2 regions of the Roseixanthobacter finlandensis genome follow, and region 2 is predicted to be linked to the other one. Evidence: predicted binding sites of a transcription regulator. Region 2 holds the regulator's gene; the other holds the start of a gene.
The links. Region 2 encodes LexA, which represses DNA repair genes until DNA is damaged. Its sites were predicted from a motif close to TGTTCNNNNTGTGTTCNG; they were not measured.
Positions count from the first base shown of each region.

Region 1: a site for LexA is predicted at 6,789-6,806, ahead of V5G24_RS19890 (YifB family Mg chelatase-like AAA ATPase). Genes of this name have one in related genera too.

Region 1 is NZ_CM195536.1:4,231,275-4,241,373, forward strand. It holds gene V5G24_RS19840 (IlvD/Edd family dehydratase) at 1-160, shown strand, start outside; gene V5G24_RS19845 (amidohydrolase family protein) at 157-1,071, shown strand; gene rsmI (16S rRNA (cytidine(1402)-2'-O)-methyltransferase) at 1,653-2,579, shown strand; gene V5G24_RS19855 (YraN family protein) at 2,576-2,995, shown strand; gene V5G24_RS19860 (alpha/beta fold hydrolase) at 3,021-3,959, opposite strand; gene gshB (glutathione synthase) at 4,113-5,057, shown strand; gene V5G24_RS19870 (polyhydroxyalkanoic acid system family protein) at 5,094-5,408, shown strand; gene V5G24_RS19875 (class I SAM-dependent methyltransferase) at 5,412-6,188, opposite strand; gene V5G24_RS19880 (hypothetical protein) at 6,257-6,466, opposite strand; gene V5G24_RS19885 (hypothetical protein) at 6,516-6,695, opposite strand; gene V5G24_RS19890 (YifB family Mg chelatase-like AAA ATPase) at 6,865-8,397, shown strand; gene V5G24_RS19895 (hypothetical protein) at 8,546-9,154, opposite strand; gene olsB (l-ornithine N(alpha)-acyltransferase) at 9,422-10,099, shown strand, end outside.
Region 2 is NZ_CM195536.1:2,505,602-2,515,700, forward strand. It holds gene gltX (glutamate--tRNA ligase) at 1-187, opposite strand, end outside; gene V5G24_RS11695 (ComEC/Rec2 family competence protein) at 315-2,597, shown strand; gene lexA (transcriptional repressor LexA) at 2,640-3,359, opposite strand; gene V5G24_RS11705 (molybdopterin molybdotransferase MoeA) at 3,497-4,711, opposite strand; gene moaC (cyclic pyranopterin monophosphate synthase MoaC) at 4,750-5,232, opposite strand; gene V5G24_RS11715 (DUF2147 domain-containing protein) at 5,237-5,650, opposite strand; gene trpC (indole-3-glycerol phosphate synthase TrpC) at 5,741-6,532, opposite strand; gene trpD (anthranilate phosphoribosyltransferase) at 6,529-7,563, opposite strand; gene V5G24_RS11730 (anthranilate synthase component II) at 7,568-8,173, opposite strand; gene trpE (anthranilate synthase component I) at 8,314-9,825, opposite strand; gene V5G24_RS11740 (peptidylprolyl isomerase) at 9,837-10,099, opposite strand, start outside.

The DNA of each region.
Region 1 (10,099 bases), 1.7 Mb from region 2:
CGAAGCCGAACTGGAGACGCGGCGCGCCGCCTTCGCGCTTCAGCCGGCTGCGGCCCTGCCCGAGCGCGGCTATGCCCGGCTGTTCGTGGACAGCGTGCTCCAGGCCGACGAAGGTTGCGACTTCGACTTCCTGCGGCGCGGCGGGGTCGGCGGCGCATGAGCGCGACGGACGGGGCGGGGATGGGGGCGGCAGCGGGAGCGGAGCCGGCATACGCCCCGCTCTGCCTGCCGCCGCGCGCGCCCACGCGGGCACCGGATTTCGCTTTGCCCGAAGGCACCTGCGACTGCCACATGCACATATTCGGCTCCCGGGCCGACTATCTGCTGGCGGAGGCGCGCAACTACACGCCGCAGCTCTGCACGCTCGAAGACTATCTCGCGATGATGGCGCACACGGGCATCGCCCGCGCGGTGCTGATCCAGCCGAGCGTCTATGGCACCGACAATCGCGCCCAGCTCGATGCCATGGCCCGCGCGCCGGAGCGGTTTCGGGCCGTGGTGGTGGTGCCGCCCGAAACCGGGGAGGCAGAGCTTGCGGCCCTGCATGCCCAAGGCGTGCGCGGCATCCGCGTCAATGCCCGCAATCCCGGCGGCCTGAAGCTGGAGGATGTCCCCCGGCTCGCCGCCCGCATCGCGCCCTTCGGCTGGCACATCCAGCTTCAGACCTCCTTGGAGCGATTGGCCGAGCTGGACGATCTGTTATCCGCCGTTCCGGTGCCCCTGGTGGTGGACCATTTCGGCCTGCCGGACCCCCGGCTCGGCACGTCGAGCGCACCCTTCGTCAATCTGCTGCGCCTGCTGGAGAGCGGCCGGCTGTGGCTGAAGCTCTCGGCGCCCTATCGCGCCAGCCGGATCGGCGCGCCGTTCGACGACCTGCTGCCCCTGGTGGAAGCGCTGGTGGCCACCCGGCCCGACCGCCTGCTCTGGGCCAGCGACTGGCCCCATTCCGAACTCTGGGACGCCATGCCCGACACCGCCGATTTGGTGGATCTCGCCGGCCGCTGGCTGCCGACCGAGGCCCTGCGCCGGCAAATCCTGGCGGAAAACCCCACCCGCCTCTATTGGGCCTGAACACCGGCCCGGCGGCGCCGGGCGGACTAGGGCCGATCGACATTCATGCTTGGCGCGATTGCAGCAGAGCACCGTCATGCACGGGCTTGTCCCGTGCATCCACGCGGCATCGCTGGTACCGGCTCTTCAAGGTCCGCGCAGTCGGCCCGGCATGGATGGCCGGGACACGCCCGGCCATGACGGCTGGTGAAAGAAAGACAATCGCGCGTACCTGCCGTCCGGCGCCTCGACGATCCACCAGGCCGCTGAATGTCGATCCGACCTAGGACACCGCGCGGCGTTCCATCCCAGCCGTCCCGGCGCGGGATCGCACGGCCGGATTCATCTGCGGCGAACCTTCGCCCGAAAGGGCGGTTTCTTCCGCGAAAGAGCCCCCGCCAAGCCCCACGAAACCACTGTTCGTCCGCGCTAAGTCTATGTTTCACGTGAAACATTTCCCGCAAGCTCCGGTCTTTTGCGCGCCGTTCCGGGATCGCCCGGTCGCCGCCTGATGGGCGATCGGGCCGGACCTCCGGCGTTTTCCCGCCCGGCGTGCGCGGAGCGAATTTCAACGGGCGGCGTGGCTGGGTTAAGGTGGAGCCATGACTCTTCCAGCCGATCGCCCCCGCTCCTTCACCCTTGCCGGCACCATCTTGCCCGCGGCACGCCTCGCGCCCGGCCTGCATGTGGTGGCGACCCCCATCGGCAATCTCGGCGACATCACGGTGCGCGCGCTGGAAACATTGGCCGGCGCGGACATCATCGCCTGCGAGGACACGCGCATGACGCGCCGCCTCACGGACCGCTACGGCATCGACGTGCCGCTGATTTCCTATCACGACCACAATGGCGCCTCCATGCGCCCGAAACTGTTGGCACGGCTTGCCGGCGGGCAGGCGCTGGCGCTGGTTTCCGATGCCGGAACGCCGCTGATCTCCGATCCCGGCTACAAGCTGGTGGTGGAGGTCGCCGAGGCCGGCCATCGCATTTTCCCTTTGCCCGGCGCCTCCGCTTTGCTCGCCGCATTGGTGGCGGCGGGCCTGCCCACCGACCGCTTCCTGTTCGACGGATTTTTGCCCCCCAAGCCCGGCCAGCGGCGCAACCGCATCACCGAGCTGTCGCGCATTCCCTCGACCCTGGTGCTGTACGAGACCGGCCCGCGCCTCGCCGAGAGCCTCGCCGACCTCGCCGAGATTCTCGGTGCGCGCCGTGCCGCCGTATGCCGCGAGCTGACCAAGACATTCGAGGAAGTGCGGCGCGGGCCGCTGCCGGAGCTGGCCGCCCAATATGCCGGCGAGCGCGATCCCAAGGGCGAGATCGTCCTCGTGGTCGGCCCGCCTGTGGAGCAGGCGGCGCAGGATGACGACGTGGATGCGGCGCTTGCCCGCGCGCTCGCGGAACATTCGCTGAAGGATGCGGTGGCCGCCGTCGCCGCCCTCACCGGCCGGCACAAGCGCGAAGTCTATGCCCGAGCGCTCGCGCTCTCCCAGGCCGGCGAGAGCGGTGAAGAGGCGCCCGACGAGGCATGACCGCGCCGGTCAAGATCAAGAAGCCAAAGGCGCCGCCGGCGGATACCCCGGCCCGTCGGAAGAAGCAGGCGGCCCATGCGCGCGGCCTTGCCGCCGAAGACCGCGCCGCCGCGCTGCTGGAGGCGCAGGGCTTTGCGATCCTCGCCCGCCGGGTGCGCACCGGCGCCGGCGAACTCGACATCGTGGCGCGCAATGCGACGCTCCTGGTGTTCTGCGAAGTGAAGCTGCGGGCGGATCTCGTCCAGGCCGCGCACTCCGTCCTTCCGCGCCAGAGGCGCCGCATCGCCGCCGCCGCCGAGGCTTATCTGGCCGTCAATCCCGCGCTCGGCGGGCTCGACATGCGGTTCGACGCGATCCTGCTGGGCCTCGATGGCGCGGCCGAGCATCTGCCGGGGGCGTTCGACGCTGACGCGTAAGGGCGGCGCGTAAGGGCGGCGCGCCTTATTGCAGGAAGGCGCGCAGGGTTGCGATCACCTGGGCGCGGCTCTGGGCCCAGAACAGATGGCCCCCCTCGAAATAAGCGCTCCAGGCGAACGGGATGCGCTGCGCCACCGTCCGCGCATTGGCGGGCGGCAACACTTTGTCCGCGCGCCCGCCCATCACCAGGGTCGGCGTGGCGATGGCGGGTAATGCGTCATAATTGGCACCCGAGGCGGAAAACTGCCGCAGCGCCTCCATTTGCCGGCTGCCGGTCTCATCCGAACAGGCCGGCGCGGCGGGAACGATGCCCGCCTTGCGGCCGGCGACCGCGCGCAGAACCAAGGCGCGGCCAGCTTCCTGGCCGGCGGGGTCTTCCGGGAAAAACAGCGCCAGCACCTGCGGCAGCGCGAGCGTATGGTGGGCGATCGCCTCCAGCACGCCCGGCGCGGGCGGCACCTCATGGCTGCCGCCGGGGCTCGGCGCCAGCAGCATCAGCGACCGCAGCATCTGCGGATGGCGGATCGCCACCTGGCTCGCGATCATGGCGCCCATGGAATAGCCGAGCAGGTCCACCTTCCCATAGCCGAGCGCCTGCACCAGGCCGGCGGCATCGTCCGCCATCTGCGCGATGCTGGTGTGATTCTGCGCCGTATCCGAGGAGAAGCCGCAGCCGCGATTGTCGATCACGATCAGCGTGCGGTCATGGGCCAGCGCTTCGAGCAGCGCCGGGTCCCAGTCGGCCATGGTGGCGCCGAGCCCCATGATCATCACCAACGGCGCGCCGTCGCCACGGGCATAATAGCCCATCTCGATCTCGCCCACCTTCACCCGCTCGATGCGCGGCTGGAAGGCCGGCTCGGCCTGGAACGGGGCCGCGGGCGCAGGCGCGCCCTGGGCGAACGCCGATCCACCCGAAAGCAGCATGCAGATCGCGGCCAGCGCCACGCCCGTTCGCCGCATCGTCTCGTCCCCCTCGCCCGCCGCGCTGGGCGCACGGGTGCGGAAAATCCGCGTCCGGGTCAAGAGCCGCACGGCGCCGGTCTGGCGGCAAGGCGGGTGCGCCTATAGATAAGGCTCGACACGCCTTAGCCGGGCGCCCCGCCGGAGATTTCCATGGCCCTTCAGGTCGCGGTCCAGATGGACCATATCGCCCGCATCAATATTGCCGGCGATTCCACGTTCGCGCTTCTGCTCGAAGCCCAGAAGCGCGGCCACGCGCTGGTGCACTACACCCCCGACCAGCTCGCCATGCGCGACGGCAAGGTGTTCGCCACCGTCGAGCCGCTGACCGTCGCCGACGAGGCGGGCAAGCATTTCACCCTGGGCGAGAAGCGGCGGGTGTCGCTGACCGATTACGACGTGGTGCTGCTGCGCCAGGACCCGCCGTTCGACATGGCCTATGTGACCTCCACCCATTTCCTGGAGCGCATCCACCCCAAGACGCTGGTGGTGAACGATCCCGCCCAGGTGCGCAACGCGCCGGAAAAAATCTTCGTCACCGATTTTCCCGAGCTGATGCCGCCCACCCTGATCACCCGCGACCTCGACGAGATCAAGGCGTTCCGGGCCGAGTTCGGCGATGTGGTGATGAAGCCGCTCTACGGCCATGGCGGGGGCGCGGTGTTCCGCCTGACCGCCGATGACCTGAATTTCGGCTCGCTCTATGATTTCTTCGCCGTCACCTTCCGCGAGCCCTGGGTGATCCAGCGCTTCCTGCCGGCCGTGAAACACGGCGACAAGCGCATCATCCTGGTGGATGGGGAAGCCGCTGGCGCGGTCAACCGCGTGCCGAGCGAAGGGGATCTGCGCTCCAACATGGTACGCGGCGGCGCGGCAAAGCCCACCGACCTCACCGACCGCGAGCAGGAAATCTGCAAGCGCATCGGCCCGGAGCTGCGCGCGCGCGGCCTGCTGTTCGTGGGCATCGACGTGATCGACGGCAATCTGACCGAGATCAACGTGACCTCGCCCACCGGGCTGCGCGCCATCAAGCGGCTCGGCGGCCCCGATATCGCCGCGCAGATCTGGGACAAGATCGAGGAAAAGCGGGGCGCCTGATCGCGCCCTGCCGTCCGCTCAGCCGAGGTACCCGCCATGCCCCAGCCCTTGACCGTCTCCATTCCCCACAAGCTCGGCAAGGGGGAGGCGACGCGCCGCCTCCAGGGCGGGCTCACCAGCGTGCGGTCGAAATTCGGCGACAAATTGCAGGTGATGGAAGAGACCTGGACCGATTCCCACCTGCAATTCCGCGTCGGCGTGCTGGGCCATACCGCCCACGGCACGCTGGACGTGGCGGACACCGCCGTGCATCTCTCCGTGGAATTGCCCTGGCTGCTGCATTTGATGGCGGAAAAGGCCAAGGCGCTGATCCAGAAGCAGGGCCATCTGCTGCTGGGTCAGAAGAAATAGACGTCAGACCGGCACGAACACAAGCGTCGCGGTATCGAGGGTGAAGGAGCCGTCCGCCTCGATCTCGAAATGGGCGCGCACGTCGCGCGTGGCCAGTTCTTCCAGCGAACGGATCGCCGCCACGTGCAGATCGGGCGTGTTGATGCGGGCGATCCAGGAGGAGAATTCCAGCCGCAGCCGCCCTTCGGTCACCGACTGGCACGCCAGCCCCACCGCCTGCGCGCGCTCCACCCATTCGCCGACCGCGAAATCGCGGGCATGGGAGGGGTCGCGCAGAAGCTCGATGGTCTGCAAGAACGTGTCCAGCACATCGCTCGGCGGCGCGACCACGTCCATGAAAATGGCCCGCCCATTCGGCTTCAGCACGCGGCGCGCCTGCGTCAGCCCCGCCGAGAGATCGCGCCAATGATGGGCGCTGAAGCGCGAGACTACAAAATCGAAGGAGGCATCGGGGAACGGCAATTCCTCCGCCACGCCCCAGGCGGTCTCGATATTGGCGAGGCCGCGCCGCTGCGCCTCCCCGGCGACCGCCTCCAGCATGCGGTCCGACAGGTCATAGGCGACGACCCGCGCCACATGGGGCGCCACGGTGAAGCTCACATGACCGCCGCCGCAGCCGAGATCCAGCACCCGTGCCGCGCCGCGGCCCACCATCATCTGCGCGAGGGCATCAAGATCGGCGCCCTGCGCATGGACCGCGCTCGCCACATAAGCTGCGGCTTGCGGGCTGAACTGGGCGGAGACGAGGCGCTCGTGGTCGCCTTCTTTGAGATTGGTCATGATGCAAGGCTTCGGTTGCGCGCGCGAGCGCGGAAGGGCAGCGCGGAAGAGGAGCGCGGCGGGCGCTCTCACCGCACCATAGCAATGATGCACACCAGGGCAAACGCAACCAGCAGCGCGCGGACGCAGACCGGGGCCGCATCCCGCACGGAGGCGCGCGTGAACGGAAGGATGCGGCCATTGCCCAGGCTGCCCCACTCGGCCCAGCCGAGGCTTGGTTCGGCCTCCCGCGCGCCCTCGCGGCGGGACTTGGGGGACAAGGACTGAATGTGGGTCATGGTTCGACCTCCAGGGCCGGCGGGATGTGATCGGGGTGCGGGGCCGCCTTCAGCCCAGCAGGGCGTGAAGCACGAACGCCAGCACCAGCAGCGGCACGAGGAAGGCCGCCTTCAGCGCCATGCGGGCGAGCGGGCCGGGCCGGCGCACGCCTCGGCTCTGCTGCGGCGGCAGCGGGCGGGCGTGCGGGGCGGGAAAGGCGGCGGGGGAGACATAATGCGATTGGGTCATGGGTCGGTCCTCACGGCCGCTGTTATCCCGCCGCCCGCCGTAAGCGTGCCATCGCGAACCTGTGGGCTTTTCATAAAGGGCGCATAAACGCGGTGTTCCCAATATGTTCTTGTGCCGCCGGGCGCCCTCCACTACCTTGGGTCGCAGGGGCAAGCCGGGGGGCTGAAGCGTGATCCAGCGTGTGGCGACCGTGGCGTTCGAGGGCGTGGACGCACGGCCGGTGGATGTGCAGGTGCATGTGGCGCCGGGCCTGCCGGCCTTCACCATCGTCGGCCTGCCCGACAAGGCCGTGACCGAAGCCAAGGAGCGCGTGCGCGCCGCCCTGATCGCCTCGGGGCTTGCCTTGCCCGCGCGGCGCATCACCATCAATCTCGCCCCCGCCGATTTGCCGAAGGAAGGCTCCCATTATGATCTGCCCATCGCGCTCGGGCTGATGGCGGCGATCGGCGCCATTCCGGGCGATGCGCTCGCCGGCTTCACGGTGGTGGGCGAACTCGGGCTCGACGGGTCCATCGCCGCGGTGGCGGGCGTGCTGCCGGCGGCGATCGGCGCCAATGCCCGCGGACACGGGCTCATCTGCCCCGGCGCCTGCGGCGCGGAAGCCGCCTGGGCCAGCCCGGACATGGAGATTCTCGCCCCCATCTCGCTGATCCAATTGGCAAACCATGTCACGGGCCGGCAGATCCTCGCCCGGCCGGACCCGCGCCTGCGCCCGCCCGGAAGCTCGAACCTCGACCTCAGGGACGTGAAGGGCCAGGAAACCGCCAAGCGCGCGCTCGAGGTCGCGGCCGCCGGCGGTCACAATCTGCTCTATGTCGGCCCGCCCGGCGCCGGCAAATCCATGCTGGCCCAGCGCCTGCCCTCCATCCTACCGCCGCTCTCGCCGGCGGAGATGCTGGACGTCTCCATGGTCGCGTCGGTGGCGGGCGCGATCCAGGACGGCGCCCTGGTGGATCGCCGGCCATTCCGCGCCCCGCATCATTCCGCCAGCATGGCGGCGATGGTGGGCGGCGGGGCGAAGGCGAAGCCGGGCGAGGTCTCGCTCGCCCATCACGGCGTGCTGTTCCTGGACGAATTGCCGGAATTCTCGCCCCAGGTGCTGGATTCCCTGCGCCAGCCGCTGGAAACCGGCGATGTGCTGATCGCCCGCGCCAATCACCGCGTGACCTATCCGGCGCGGTTCCAATTGATCGCCGCCATGAACCCCTGCCGCTGCGGCCATGCGGGCGAGCCCGGCTTCACCTGCAAGCGCGGGCCGCGCTGCAAGGAGGATTACCAGGGGCGCCTTTCCGGTCCGTTCCTCGACCGCATCGACCTGTATCTGGATGTGCCGGCCGTCACCGCCGCCGATCTGGTGCTGCCCGCCCCGGCCGAGGGCTCGCGGGAGGTGGCGGCGCGGGTCGCCGCCGCGCGCACCCTCCAGGTGGAGCGCTACGCCGCGCTGGACCGGCCCGACATCCGCACCAATGCCCAGGCGACCGGCCCGCTTCTGGAGGTGGTCGCCGCGCCCGATGCCGGTGGGCTCGCTTTGCTGCGCGATGCCACCAGCGCCATGAATCTGTCGGCGCGCGGCTATCACCGGGTGCTCAAGGTCGCCCGCACCCTCGCCGACCTCGACGGGGCGGAAAGCCTTGGCCGCCGGCATCTGGCGGAGGCGCTGGCCTATCGTGCCCTGGCCGACCGCTCGCGCGCGGCGGCCTGAGCCGCCGCCGCTTATGTTTCACCTTTTTGCGCCCGCAGACTCTTGCTTCGCAGGCCCTTGCCCGCGCAAGCCCTTGCCCGCGCAAGCCCTTGCCCGCGCGGGCGAACCCTCGATCCTGCCCGCCGCGCGGCGATGCCAGAGGGAGAAACTACATGGCGTTGATGGCGAGGCCTTCGTAATAGGTGATCTGGCACAAATCGCCCAGTTCCACCTTCTGGAGATCGGCCAGCACCTGCGGATTGGCCGCCTTCACCGTGCGCACCGCGCCGTCCAGCCCCTCGAAGCTGATGGTGCCGTTGGTCTTGTCGATATTCACCAGGATGGAGGTGATGGTGACTTCCCGGAAGCCATAGTCCTCCGGCCAGCCCGGCAGGCCGTCCTTCAGCACAAGTTCGGAGACCGCGACGCCGGGCGTGCCCTGATGGGCCTTCCCGAGCGCGGTGACGAGGCCGGGCAGCACGCGGATCAGCAGCTTGCGGCTGTTGGCGAGCAGCATGACATCGCCCAGCAGCGGCGGGGCGATCACCGCCCAGCGCTTGCCGTTCGGGGTTTCGAGCACCACGCGGCGGGTGGCCGGATCGGCGGAAACGAAGCGCGCCTGATAGCTCAGCACATTCATCGCGCCGACGCCGGGCACGTTGATGACGGTGACGGCGGCGGGGGTGGGCATCGCCTGGGCCTGGGCCAGGCTCGAAAACGCCATGCTGAGCGCCAGCGCGCAGCCGGCCGCGCGCGAAAGAAACCGAACCTTAGACATGATACCCCCGAATCCCCATTGCCCTACGTCATCTCGCGCTAGCATGCGGCCCTAAAGCCTGCAATGCGCCACCGCCGTCATGTGACAGGACCGGGGTGTCACAATCTGCCATTGTCACATAGCCGTAGGAAAACTATGGTGAATGTGATGGTCACGCGGGATGAACGCGCACGATGCGCGCGCCCGGTTTCGAGCTCGTCTGGGACGGCGCGCGGCATCCCATAGAACCGCCGTTGTCCAGCGGCGGCCCGAGGAGGGGGTCGTTGCATGAAACGCCAAGATCCGTCCGGTTCCGGTCTCGACCCGCAGCCCTTCAGCTGGCCGGCTCTGGTGGGCCGCGGCATTGACGTGGCCAAGGAAGGCTTCGCCAAATTCCCCGGCGCCAAGTTCGGCGCGCCGCTGTTTGCGCCGCCCGTGCCGCGCGCGGATGGCAAGCCGGCGCTGAACGGCCCGCAGAAGCTGGTCTCCGATTTCCGCGCCTATTCCGGCATCCGCCACCGCGAGGCCGTGCCGTTCGGCGAGCCGGTGGTGCTCGGCCGTCTCGGGCCGCTGGAAGTGCGGCTCGCTCGCACCGCGCGCGACGTGCGCCGCGCCCAGCGCCTGCGCTATAAGGTCTTCTACGAGGAAATGTCCGCCGTGCCCGACGCCGCCGCCCGGCTCGCCCGGCGCGACGTGGATGCGTTCGACGCCATCTGCGACCACATGCTGGTGCTGGATTACGAAGCCGGAAAGATGGTGCTCGGCCGCCGCAAGCCCAAGGTCGTCGGCACCTATCGCCTGCTCAAGCAGGATGTGGCGGACCGCCATGGCGGCTTCTACACCCAGAGCGAGTTCGACGTGAACCGCATCGTCGCCGCGCATCCGGGCCTCAAATTCCTGGAGTTGGGTCGCTCCTGCGTGCTCAAGCCGTATCGCAACAAGCGCACGGTGGAGCTGCTGTGGCAC
Region 2 (10,099 bases):
TCAGGCCGTCGAGGATCGCGTCGATGGCTTCCTTCGTCGAGCGCTGGCGGTCCGTGTCCTCGATGCGCAGCAGCATCTTGCCGCCCTTCGCCCTGGCATAGAGCCAGTTGAACAAGGCGGTGCGGGCGCCGCCGATGTGCAGGAAGCCGGTGGGAGAAGGAGCAAAGCGCGTAACGATCTCTGACATGAAGGTCCGCCGAAAAGGGGGCTGGAGCGGGGCGGGCGCGCCGCCGGGATGCTGTGTGCACCGCCGGCATATGGCGCGCGGGCGGCGCCCGTGTAGCATAGGCGCGCGCGTTGGGGAACGCGGGGGCATGGCGGGAACATCAAACACCGGCGAGGACGAACCACCGCGCGCAGAGATGCGCGGCGCGCGGGCGGCTGTCTGGGGCGCGGGGCAGGCCGCGCCGCGCCCGTTCGGTGCCCTGGAGGCACTGCGGGCCCGCCTGTTCACCGGCATCGCCGCCGATATCCGCGCCGAGGCGGAGGCGGGGCGGCTGGTGCTCTGGCTGCCGGTGCTGTTCGCCGCCGGCATCCTGCTCTATTTCGGTGCCGACCAGGAACCCTCGCTCGTCGCATGTCTCCTGCTGACGGCGGTGATGCTGACCGCAACCCTGGCGGCGCGGGCGCGCGCCTCTTCCTTCGCGGTGCTCGCGGGCGCGACGGCGCTCGCCTGCGGCTTCACGCTCGCCTGCCTGCAGACCGCCCGCATCACCCGGCCGATCCTGATTCCGCCGGCGGGCAGCGTGCGGCTGACCGGATTCGTCGAGCATCTGGAAAAACGCGCCACCGCCGACCGCATCCTGCTGCGGGTGGAGACCGCGCAGGCTAAGGGGCTGGATTTCAAGCCCGAGCGGGTGCGCCTCTCCCTCCCGCGCGGATCGGCGCCCAGTGTCGGCGCTGGGATCAGCGTTTCCGCGCGCCTGCTGCCGCCCCTCGGGCCGGCCATGGCGGGGGCGCATGATTTCGGCCGGGCGCCCTGGTTCGCCGGCATCGATGCGGTGGGCTTCGCCCTCGGTCCGCCGAAAGCAACGCCGCTCGCGCAAGCGCCGCCGACAGCGGTGCGCATCGCAGCCCTGGTTCATGGCGTGCGGGTCGCGCTCGCCGCCCGCATCCGCCTGGTGCTGAGCGGTGCCGCCGCCGACATCGCCGTGGCGCTGGTGACTGGCGATCGCTCCTCCATCGCGCCGGCGGTGGAAGAAAGCATGCGCCTGTCCGGCCTCACCCATGTGCTGTCGATTTCCGGCCTCCATATGGCGCTGGTGGCGGGCACGCTGTTCGCGCTGGTGCGCGGGCTGCTGGCGCTGTTCCCGCCCTTGGCGCTCGGGGCGCCGGTCAAATCGCTCGCGGCGCTCTGTGCGCTGACCGGAAGCGCGCTTTATCTCGTGCTGTCGGGCAATGATGTCGCCGCGCAGCGCTCGTTCCTCATGCTCGGCCTGGTGCTGCTGGGGGTGATCGTGGGGCGCGCCGCGCTGACCTTGCGCAGCGTCGCGGTGGCGGCGGTGCTGGTGTTGGCGGCGGCGCCGGTTTCGGTGCTCGATCCCGGCATGCAGATGTCCTTTGCCGCGACGCTCGCGCTGGTGGCGGCGTTCGAGCGGCTGCGCCCGCTGCGCCTGGGATGGACGGCCGAAGGGCCGGTGGCGCGCATCGCGCTGAAGATCGCCCTGTTCGTGGGCGGCCTTGCGCTGACCTCCCTGGTCGCGGGCCTCGCGACGGCGCCTTATGGCGCCCTGCATTTCCAGCGCATCGGCGCCTATGGCCTGCTCTCGAATCTCGCCGCCATGCCGGCGGTGAGCTTCCTGGTGATGCCGTTCGGCCTGCTCGGCGTGCTGCTGCTGCCGTTCGGACTGGATTCGCTGGCCTGGCCGATCATGGGGCTCGGCATCGACATCATGGTGGGCGTGTCGGACAAGGTGGCCGCGCTGCCGGGCGCCGGGTTGCGGACCGATTGGTTCAACCCGCCTTCGGTGCTCGCCGCGAGCCTCGCCCTGCTGTGCCTGTGCCTGCTGCGGGGACGGCTCGCGGCGATCGCGCTTGTTCCGGCGCTCGTGGCCCTCGGCCTCGGCGGCGCGCCGCCGCGACCGGACATTCTGATCGCGCCGAACGGGCGCACGGTGGCGGTGCGCGCGGGCGATGGGCGGCTTTCCATCCTCGGGGCGACTTCCAATCGGATGGTGGCGGACCAATGGCTGAGCCGGGAGAGCGATAGCCGCACCGCGCAGTCCGAGGGCCTTGCCGACGCGTTTCGCTGCGACCGGCTGGGATGCACGGCCACCACCTCGGGCGGCGTGCTCGCCGTCTCCCGTCGGCCGGAGGGGCTTGAGGCGGACTGCCTGAACGCGGCGCTGATCGTGAGCCCCCACCCGGCGCCGAAAAAATGCCCGGCGAGGGTCGTCACGCCCACAGACATGGCCAATACCGGCACGCTGGCCTTGTTTCGTGCGCCCGAGGGGCAGGCATCGCTTGAGGGATGGCGCATCGTCCCGGCGCGGTCCGCACGTCAGCAGCGCCCGTGGATGCCACTTCTTCCGCCGGTCACCGAGGGGGAAAGAGAAGCGGGGTCCGCTTCACAGATCGAGGACGATGCCGCCCGCTGACGCCGCCAAGTGAGGACCGAAATCAGGTTGAACCCGGAAAACTCAATAGCGGCGCATCAGGCCGACCAAACGCCCCTGCACACGGATACGGTCCGGGCCGAAGATCCGGGTCTCATAGGCCGGATTGGCGGCTTCCAGCGCAATGGATGCGCCCTTCTTGCGCAGGCGCTTCAATGTGGCTTCCTCATCGTCCACAAGGGCGACGATGATGTCCCCGGTCTCGGCGCTGTCGCATTTGCGGATCAGCACCGTGTCGCCATCCAGGATGCCGGCCTCGATCATGCTGTCGCCGCGCACCTCCAGGGCGAAATGCTCGCCGGTGCCCAGCATTTCGGGCGGCACGTTCAAGGTGTGGCTGCGGGTTTGGATAGCCGAGATGGGCGATCCGGCGGCGATCCGGCCCATGACCGGCACGGTCACCGTCGGCGCGGTTTCCTCATCCTCCGACGGCGGGCGCACACGGCCGAGGCTGCCCTCGATCACGCTCGGGGAGAAGCCGCGCCCGCCGGCGGTGGCCGCACGGCTCGCGGCAAGGCCGGGGGCTGCGCTGTCCGGCAGGCGGACCACTTCCAGCGCCCGGGCGCGATTGGGCAGGCGGCGAATGAAGCCGCGCTCTTCCAGGGCGGTAATCAGCCGATGAATGCCGGACTTTGAGCGAAGGTCGAGTGCTTCCTTCATCTCGTCGAAGGAGGGCGGGACGCCGGTTTCCTTCAGGCGTTCATGGATGAAACGCAACAGATCATATTGCTTGCGCGTCAGCATGGTCTCACCCGTCCCCATCCCGCTTCCGTCTCGGCAGCGATGTCCCGCAAGAGATCATTGAAACCGAAACAAATCATGAACAAGCATTAGCTGTTCCTTTTGTGTTCCGCAAGGGTGAACATCGCGTTAACGGTATTTCAGGAGGGCAGCTGAAGCACGGAACAGGCATCGCCGGTCTCTCCGGCGGGTGCGAAAGCGGGCCGGATCAACAGGCAATCGGCCATGGCGAGCGTGGTGAGCATCGAGCTGTCCTGGATCGGCAGCGGCGTCGCGACCAAGGCTCCGTCGTCGGCGAACGAGAGGGTCGCGCGCATATAATCCACCCGGGAATCATTGGCTCTCACCGGGCAGCCGAGGCGCGCCGCGCGCAGGTGCGGGCCCTGAGTGGCGGCTCCCTGGAGCGCGTTCAACAGCGGAACCAGGAACAACACGGCGCCGACATAAGCCGACACCGGATTTCCCGGCAGGCCCAGCACGCGCATGGCGCCGCGCGCGCCGAACATCAGCGGCTTTCCCGGCCGCAAGGCGATCTTGTGGACGGTCAGCGTCACCCCCTCGCTGCGCAGGGCGGGCGCGATCAGATCGTGCTCACCCACCGAGGCGCCGCCGGAGGTGATCAGCACGTCTATTCCCGATTCGGCCGCGGCGCGGATGGCGGCGCGGGTCGAATCAAGGGAATCGCCCACAAGGCCGAGGTCCACCGCATCCGCCCCATGGGCGCGCGCCAGCGCCGCGAGGCCATAGACATTCGACACCACGACGTCGGAGAGCGCGCCGCGGCCTTCTCCGGGGCGAACCAGTTCATCGCCGGTTTGCAGAATGCCCACCTTCGGCCGCGCGATAACGTCGAGCGTGGCATGGTCGGCCGCCGCCGCCAGCATCACGTCACGACCGGTGAGGCGGCGCCCGGCGGGAAGAATCAGGCTGCCGGCGGGAAAATCGAACCCGGCCTTGCGCACGTTGCGCAGCGGCGCGGTGGCGGCGGTGGTGGTGATGAGATCCCCCTCGCGCGCGATATTTTCCTGAATCACCACCGTGTCCGCCCCCGTGGGCAGGAGCGCGCCGGTGAAGATGCGGACCGCTTCCCCCGGCGCGACTGTGCCCGCAAACGGACGCCCGGCGGCGGATTCGCCGATCACGCGCAAGGTGGCGGGAACCTGCGCGATATCGGCGGCGGCCACCGCATATCCGTCCATGGCCGACATGTCGGCGGCCGGCTGGCTTCGCCGCGCCCAAAGATCGGCGGCGAGCACGCGGCCCGTGGCTTCGGCAACCGGCACGGATTGCACGGACAATCGCACAACGCCGGCCACCACAAGCGCGAGGGCCTCATCCACTGGCATCAATGCCATGTCGCCCTGCTCCCGATTTAGTTTTTAGCTCAGGCGCCTTAGGCGTCGTCGGCGCGCCATTCGCCGGAGCGGCCGCCAGCTTTCTCCAGCAGGCGAATCCCCTCGATGCGCATGCCGCGGTCGGCGGCCTTGGCCATGTCATAGATGGTCAGGCAAGCGAGGGAAACCGCCGTCAGCGCCTCCATCTCCACCCCAGTCTGCCCGCTAGTCTTGACGCGGGCGCGCACGACGAGGCCGGGGAGGGTGGCATCGGGCTCGATCTCCACTTCCACCTTGGAAATCATCAGCGGGTGGCACAGGGGAATGAGCTCATGGGTGCGCTTGGAGGCCATGATCCCGGCGATGCGGGCGACGCCGAGCACGTCGCCCTTCTTCGCATTGCCCGACAGGATCAGCTCCAGCGTCGGCGCCGCCATCACGACCCGCCCTTCCGCCAATGCCTCGCGCGTGGTGACCGCCTTCTGCGAGACGTCGACCATGCGCGCGGCGCCCTGGGCATCCAGATGGGTCAGTTCGGTCATGGCGTCAGCGGCTCCTGGTCCAGGTCTGTGTCTTGCAGAACGGCACGATCACGCAGCCGCGTACCTTGAGGGTATTGTCCCCGTCCAGGGTCAATGTGGCGCTATAGGTCTTGCCGTCCTCGGCATTATAGATCTCGCCGCCCGTCCATTCGGCCGGGCCGCCCGAGAAGCCCTGGAGAATCTGCAGGCCCTTGAGCGGGCGGCTGCGCAGCGACGCGTTGGAATTATTGACATCCTTCAGCGCCGGATCGGCCTTGATGCCGTCGGAAGACACCAGCCGGCCGCAGACGGAATTGCCGCATTTGTTGATTTCGACGATGCCATTCTTCGTGGGCGTGGCCCAGCTGCCGGTCACATCGGCGGCGAAGGCGGGCACGGCGGCGATCGACAGCGCAGCCGCCAGAAGCAGCGTCCTCATGAGCATTCTCCCTTGATCGTTTCCTCGCATCCGCCTCGTTTCTGGGCCGATGCGCGGCCATTAGACCTCAGGGTGACGTATACGGCAAGCTTACGCCGCAAGAAGCGTGCGCGTCGCGGATGCGACATCGCTTTGCCGCATCAGGCTCTCGCCGACCAGGATCGTGCCGATGCCGATGCCCGCGAGGCGCGCCACGTCCTGCGGAGTGAAGATGCCGCTCTCGCCGATGCAGATCCGGTCCTTCGGCACGCGCGGGGCGAGGCGCGCGCTGGTGTCCAGTGTGGTCTCGAAGGTGCGCAGATTGCGATTGTTGATGCCGACCAGGGTGCAGGGCAAAGCGAGCGCGCGGTCCAGCTCCTCCCCGTCATGAACCTCGACGATGGCGTCCATGCCATAGGCGGTCGCGGCGTCCAGCAGGTCGCGGGCGAGCGCATCGTCCACGCCGGCCATGATGATGAGGATGCAATCGGCGCCCCAGGCCCGCGCTTCCGCCACCTGATAGGTGTCGTACATGAAATCCTTCCGCAGCACCGGCAGCGAGACCGCCGCGCGGGCCGCAATCAGGAAGTCCGGCGCGCCCTGGAACGAAGGGGTGTCGGTGAGCACGGAGAGGCACGTGGCGCCGCCCGCCTCATAGGCGCGGGCGAGCGCGGGAGGATCGAAATCGGCGCGGATCAGGCCCTTGGAGGGGCTGGCCTTCTTGATTTCGGCGATCAAAGCGGTACGCCCCGCGTCCAGCGCCGCGCGCAGGGCACCGGCGAACGGGCGCACCGGGCTCGCCGCGCGGGCCGCCGCTTCCACCTCGGCGAGCGGACGGGCGGCCTTGGCGGCGGCGATCTCCTCGCGCTTATAGGCTTCGATACGGGTGAGAATATCGCTCATGACTTCACCGGGGGCGCGACTTTTTCAGAAACCATGACCAGCTGTTCCAGCCGCGCGCGCGCCGAGCCGGTGTCGAGGGAGGTCTGGGCCATGGCCACGCCCTCGGTCAGATCGGCCGCACGGCCGGCGATCAGCAATGCTGCCGCCGCATTCATCACGGCCACGTCGCGATAGGCGCCGGCTTCGCCATCCAGCACCGCGCGCAAAGCGATGGCATTGTGCGCGGCATCGCCACCCTTGAGGGCCTCGGGCGCGGCGCAGCGCAGGCCCACATCCTCGGGCGCGATCTCGAACGTGTGGATGCGATCGTCCTCCAGCGAGGCGACATGGGTGACGCCGCACAAGGTGATCTCGTCCAGCCCGTCGGAGCCGTTGACCACCCAGGCGCGTTGCGATCCGAGCGTGCGCAGCACTTCGGCCAGCGGCACGATCCAGGATTTGGCGAACACGCCCACCATCTGGCGCTTCACGCCGGCCGGATTGGAGAGCGGGCCGAGCAGGTTGAAGATGGTGCGCGTGCCCATTTCCACCCGCGTCGGCCCCACATGCTTCATGGCCGGATGATGGGAGGGCGCAAACATGAAGCCGATGCCGGCTTCCGCGATGCAGCGCGAGATACCTTCCGGCGTCAGGTCCAGCCGCACGCCCAGCGCTGCGAGCACATCGGCGGCGCCGGACTTGGAGGAGAGCGCGCGATTGCCGTGCTTGGCCACCGGCACGCCGGCGCCCGCCACGATAAAGGAAGCGCAGGTGGAAATATTGTAGGAGCCGGAGGCATCGCCCCCGGTGCCGACCACATCCACCGCTTCGTCGGGCGCTTCCACCGGCAGCATCTTGGCGCGCATGACGCTGACCGCGCCGGCGATCTCCTCCACGGTCTCGCCGCGCACGCGCAGGCCCATGAGCAGCGCGCCCATCTGCGAGGGGGTGGCATCGCCCGACATCATCTTGTCGAAGACATAGGCGGCTTCCTCGCGCGTCAGCGCCGCGCCGGTCGCGACCTTGCCGAGCAGGGGGCGGAACTGTTCCATCGCGTCAGCTCCGTGCCTGCCGGCCTTCATTGAAGGCGCGGGCGATCTCAAGGAAATTGCGCAGCAGCGCGTGGCCGTTTTCCGAGGCGATGCTCTCGGGATGGAACTGCACGCCGTGGACAGGGAGGGTGCGGTGGGCAAGGCCCATGATGAGGCCGTCCTCGGTGCGCGCGGTGACTTCCAGCGCGTCGGGCAAGGTGTTCTGCTCGACAATCAAGGAGTGATAGCGGGTGGCGAGGAAGGAATGGTTGAGGCCGCGGAACACCGAGCGGCCTTCATGATGGATCTGCGACATCTTCCCATGCATGGGAATGGGCGCGCGCACCACATCGCCGCCGAACACCTGGCCGATCGCCTGATGGCCGAGGCACACGCCGAACAGCGGCACTTCGGTGCTGGCGCGGGCGATCAGATCACAGCAGATGCCGGCTTCCGTGGGCGTGCACGGGCCGGGGGAAATGACGATGGCATCGGGCTTTTCCGCCAGAATCTCATCGACGCTCAGCGCATCGTTGCGGTGAACGGTGACGTTTGCGCCCAGCTCGCCGAGATAATGGACGAGGTTATAAGTGAAGCTGTCGTAATTATCGATCAGCGTAACGGCGGTCATCGTGGCTCCAGGCCCGGCGGATCCGGGCAGGCGCGCTCCTCGCGGAAGATGTGGGAGCTGCCCCTGAGTTAAAGCGCGGGGGTGACGGAAGGGTCAAGCCTCACGCCATCGCTCGTGGAGGCACGCGGGACGCGCCATGGTCACTGGCCCCTCTTGGCATGGGCGGCGAAGCGTACCGCTTCCTCGCCGGCGCGAAACAAGGCCTTGGCTTTGTTGATGCATTCCTGATGCTCGCTCAGCGGCACGGAATCATACACCAGCCCGGCGCCGGCCTGCACATACATGCGCCCGTCCTTCACCACGGCGGTGCGCAGCACGATGCAGGTATCCATCTCGCCATTGGCGCTGAAATAGCCGATGGCGCCGGCATAGATGCCGCGCTTGTCCTTTTCCAGCTCGTCAATGATCTCCATCGCCCGCACCTTGGGCGCGCCGGAGACCGTGCCGGCGGGAAAGCCCGCCGCCAGCGCATCGAGAGCGTCGAAGCGCGGATCGACCTTGCCCTCGACGTTGGAGACGATGTGCATCACCTGGCTGTAGCGCTCGATGAAGAAGCTGTCGGTGACTTCCACGCTGCCGATCTGCGAGACCCGGCCGGCATCATTGCGGCCGAGGTCCAGCAACATGAGATGCTCGGCGCGCTCCTTGGGATCGGCCAGCAATTCCTGGGCGAGCGCCTCGTCCTCGGCATGGGTCGCGCCGCGCTTGCGGGTGCCGGCGATGGGGCGGATGGTGACCTTGCCGTCCCGCAGCCGCACCAGGATTTCCGGGCTGGAGCAGACGACGGAAAAGCCCTCGAAGTTCAGATACACCAGGAACGGCGCCGGATTGACCCGCCGCAGCGCGCGATAGAGCGCGAACGGCGGCAGGGCAAACGGGCTCTCGAAGCGCTGGGAAAGCACCACCTGGAAGATGTCGCCGGCGCGGATATAGTCCTTCGCCTTTTCCACCATGGCGCAGAATTCGGCCTCGGTGGTGTTGGAGACCGGCTCCACATGGGCGTGGAACGGCTCCGGCGCAGGATGGGCCATGGGCCGGTCGAGCCCCGCCACCACGCTGTCGAGCCGCGCCAGCGCCGCCTCGAACGCCGCGCGGGCAGAAACGCCCTCCTGCGGGCGCACCGGGGTCACGGCGGTAAGCTCGTCCTTCACCGCGTCGAATACCACCATCAACGTCGGGCGGATCAGCAGGGCTTCGGGGACGCCGATGGGATCGGGCTTGGCCGGCGCGAGGCGCTCCATCTGGCGCACCATGTCATAGCCGAGATAGCCGAACACGCCGGCCGCCATGGGCGGGGCGCCGGGCGGCAGGTCGATCGCCGATTCGGCAAGCAGGCTGCGCAGCGCCGCGAGCGGCGGCTCGGCACACGGCTCGAAGGCACGGGTGTCGATGAGCGCCGAACGGTTGATTTCCGCCGCATCGCCATTGGCGCGCCAGATCACGTCGGGGTCGAGGCCGATCATGGAATAGCGGCCGCGCGTCTGGCCGCCCTCCACCGATTCCAGCAGGAACGCATTGGGCTTCTCGCCCGCGATTCTGAGGAAGGCGGAGACCGGCGTCTCAAGGTCCGCGATCAGGGTGGTGGTCACCACCTGCGCCTCGCCGCGCGCATAGCGCTGGGCGAAGGCGTCGAAATCCGTGGGAGCGTTCATCATCTTCGGGTTCAGTTCGTGCCGGCGCCGATCGCCTGCTGAAGCAGGCGTTCGTTCACCGAGACGCCAATCTGGCTGCGCAACTGGGCGAGATATTGCAGCAGCAGGTCGGTTTCGATCTGCTGGCCGATGCGCGCGGCGGCCTGCTGTTCGGCCGGCGTCACCTGCGGCACCGTGATGCCGGTGACCTGGAACACGATGCGCTCGGCAGGCACCGTGCCCGACGCGAGGCCGAAGCCATTCAGCGGCACATCGAAGATCTTGGCGACGGCGT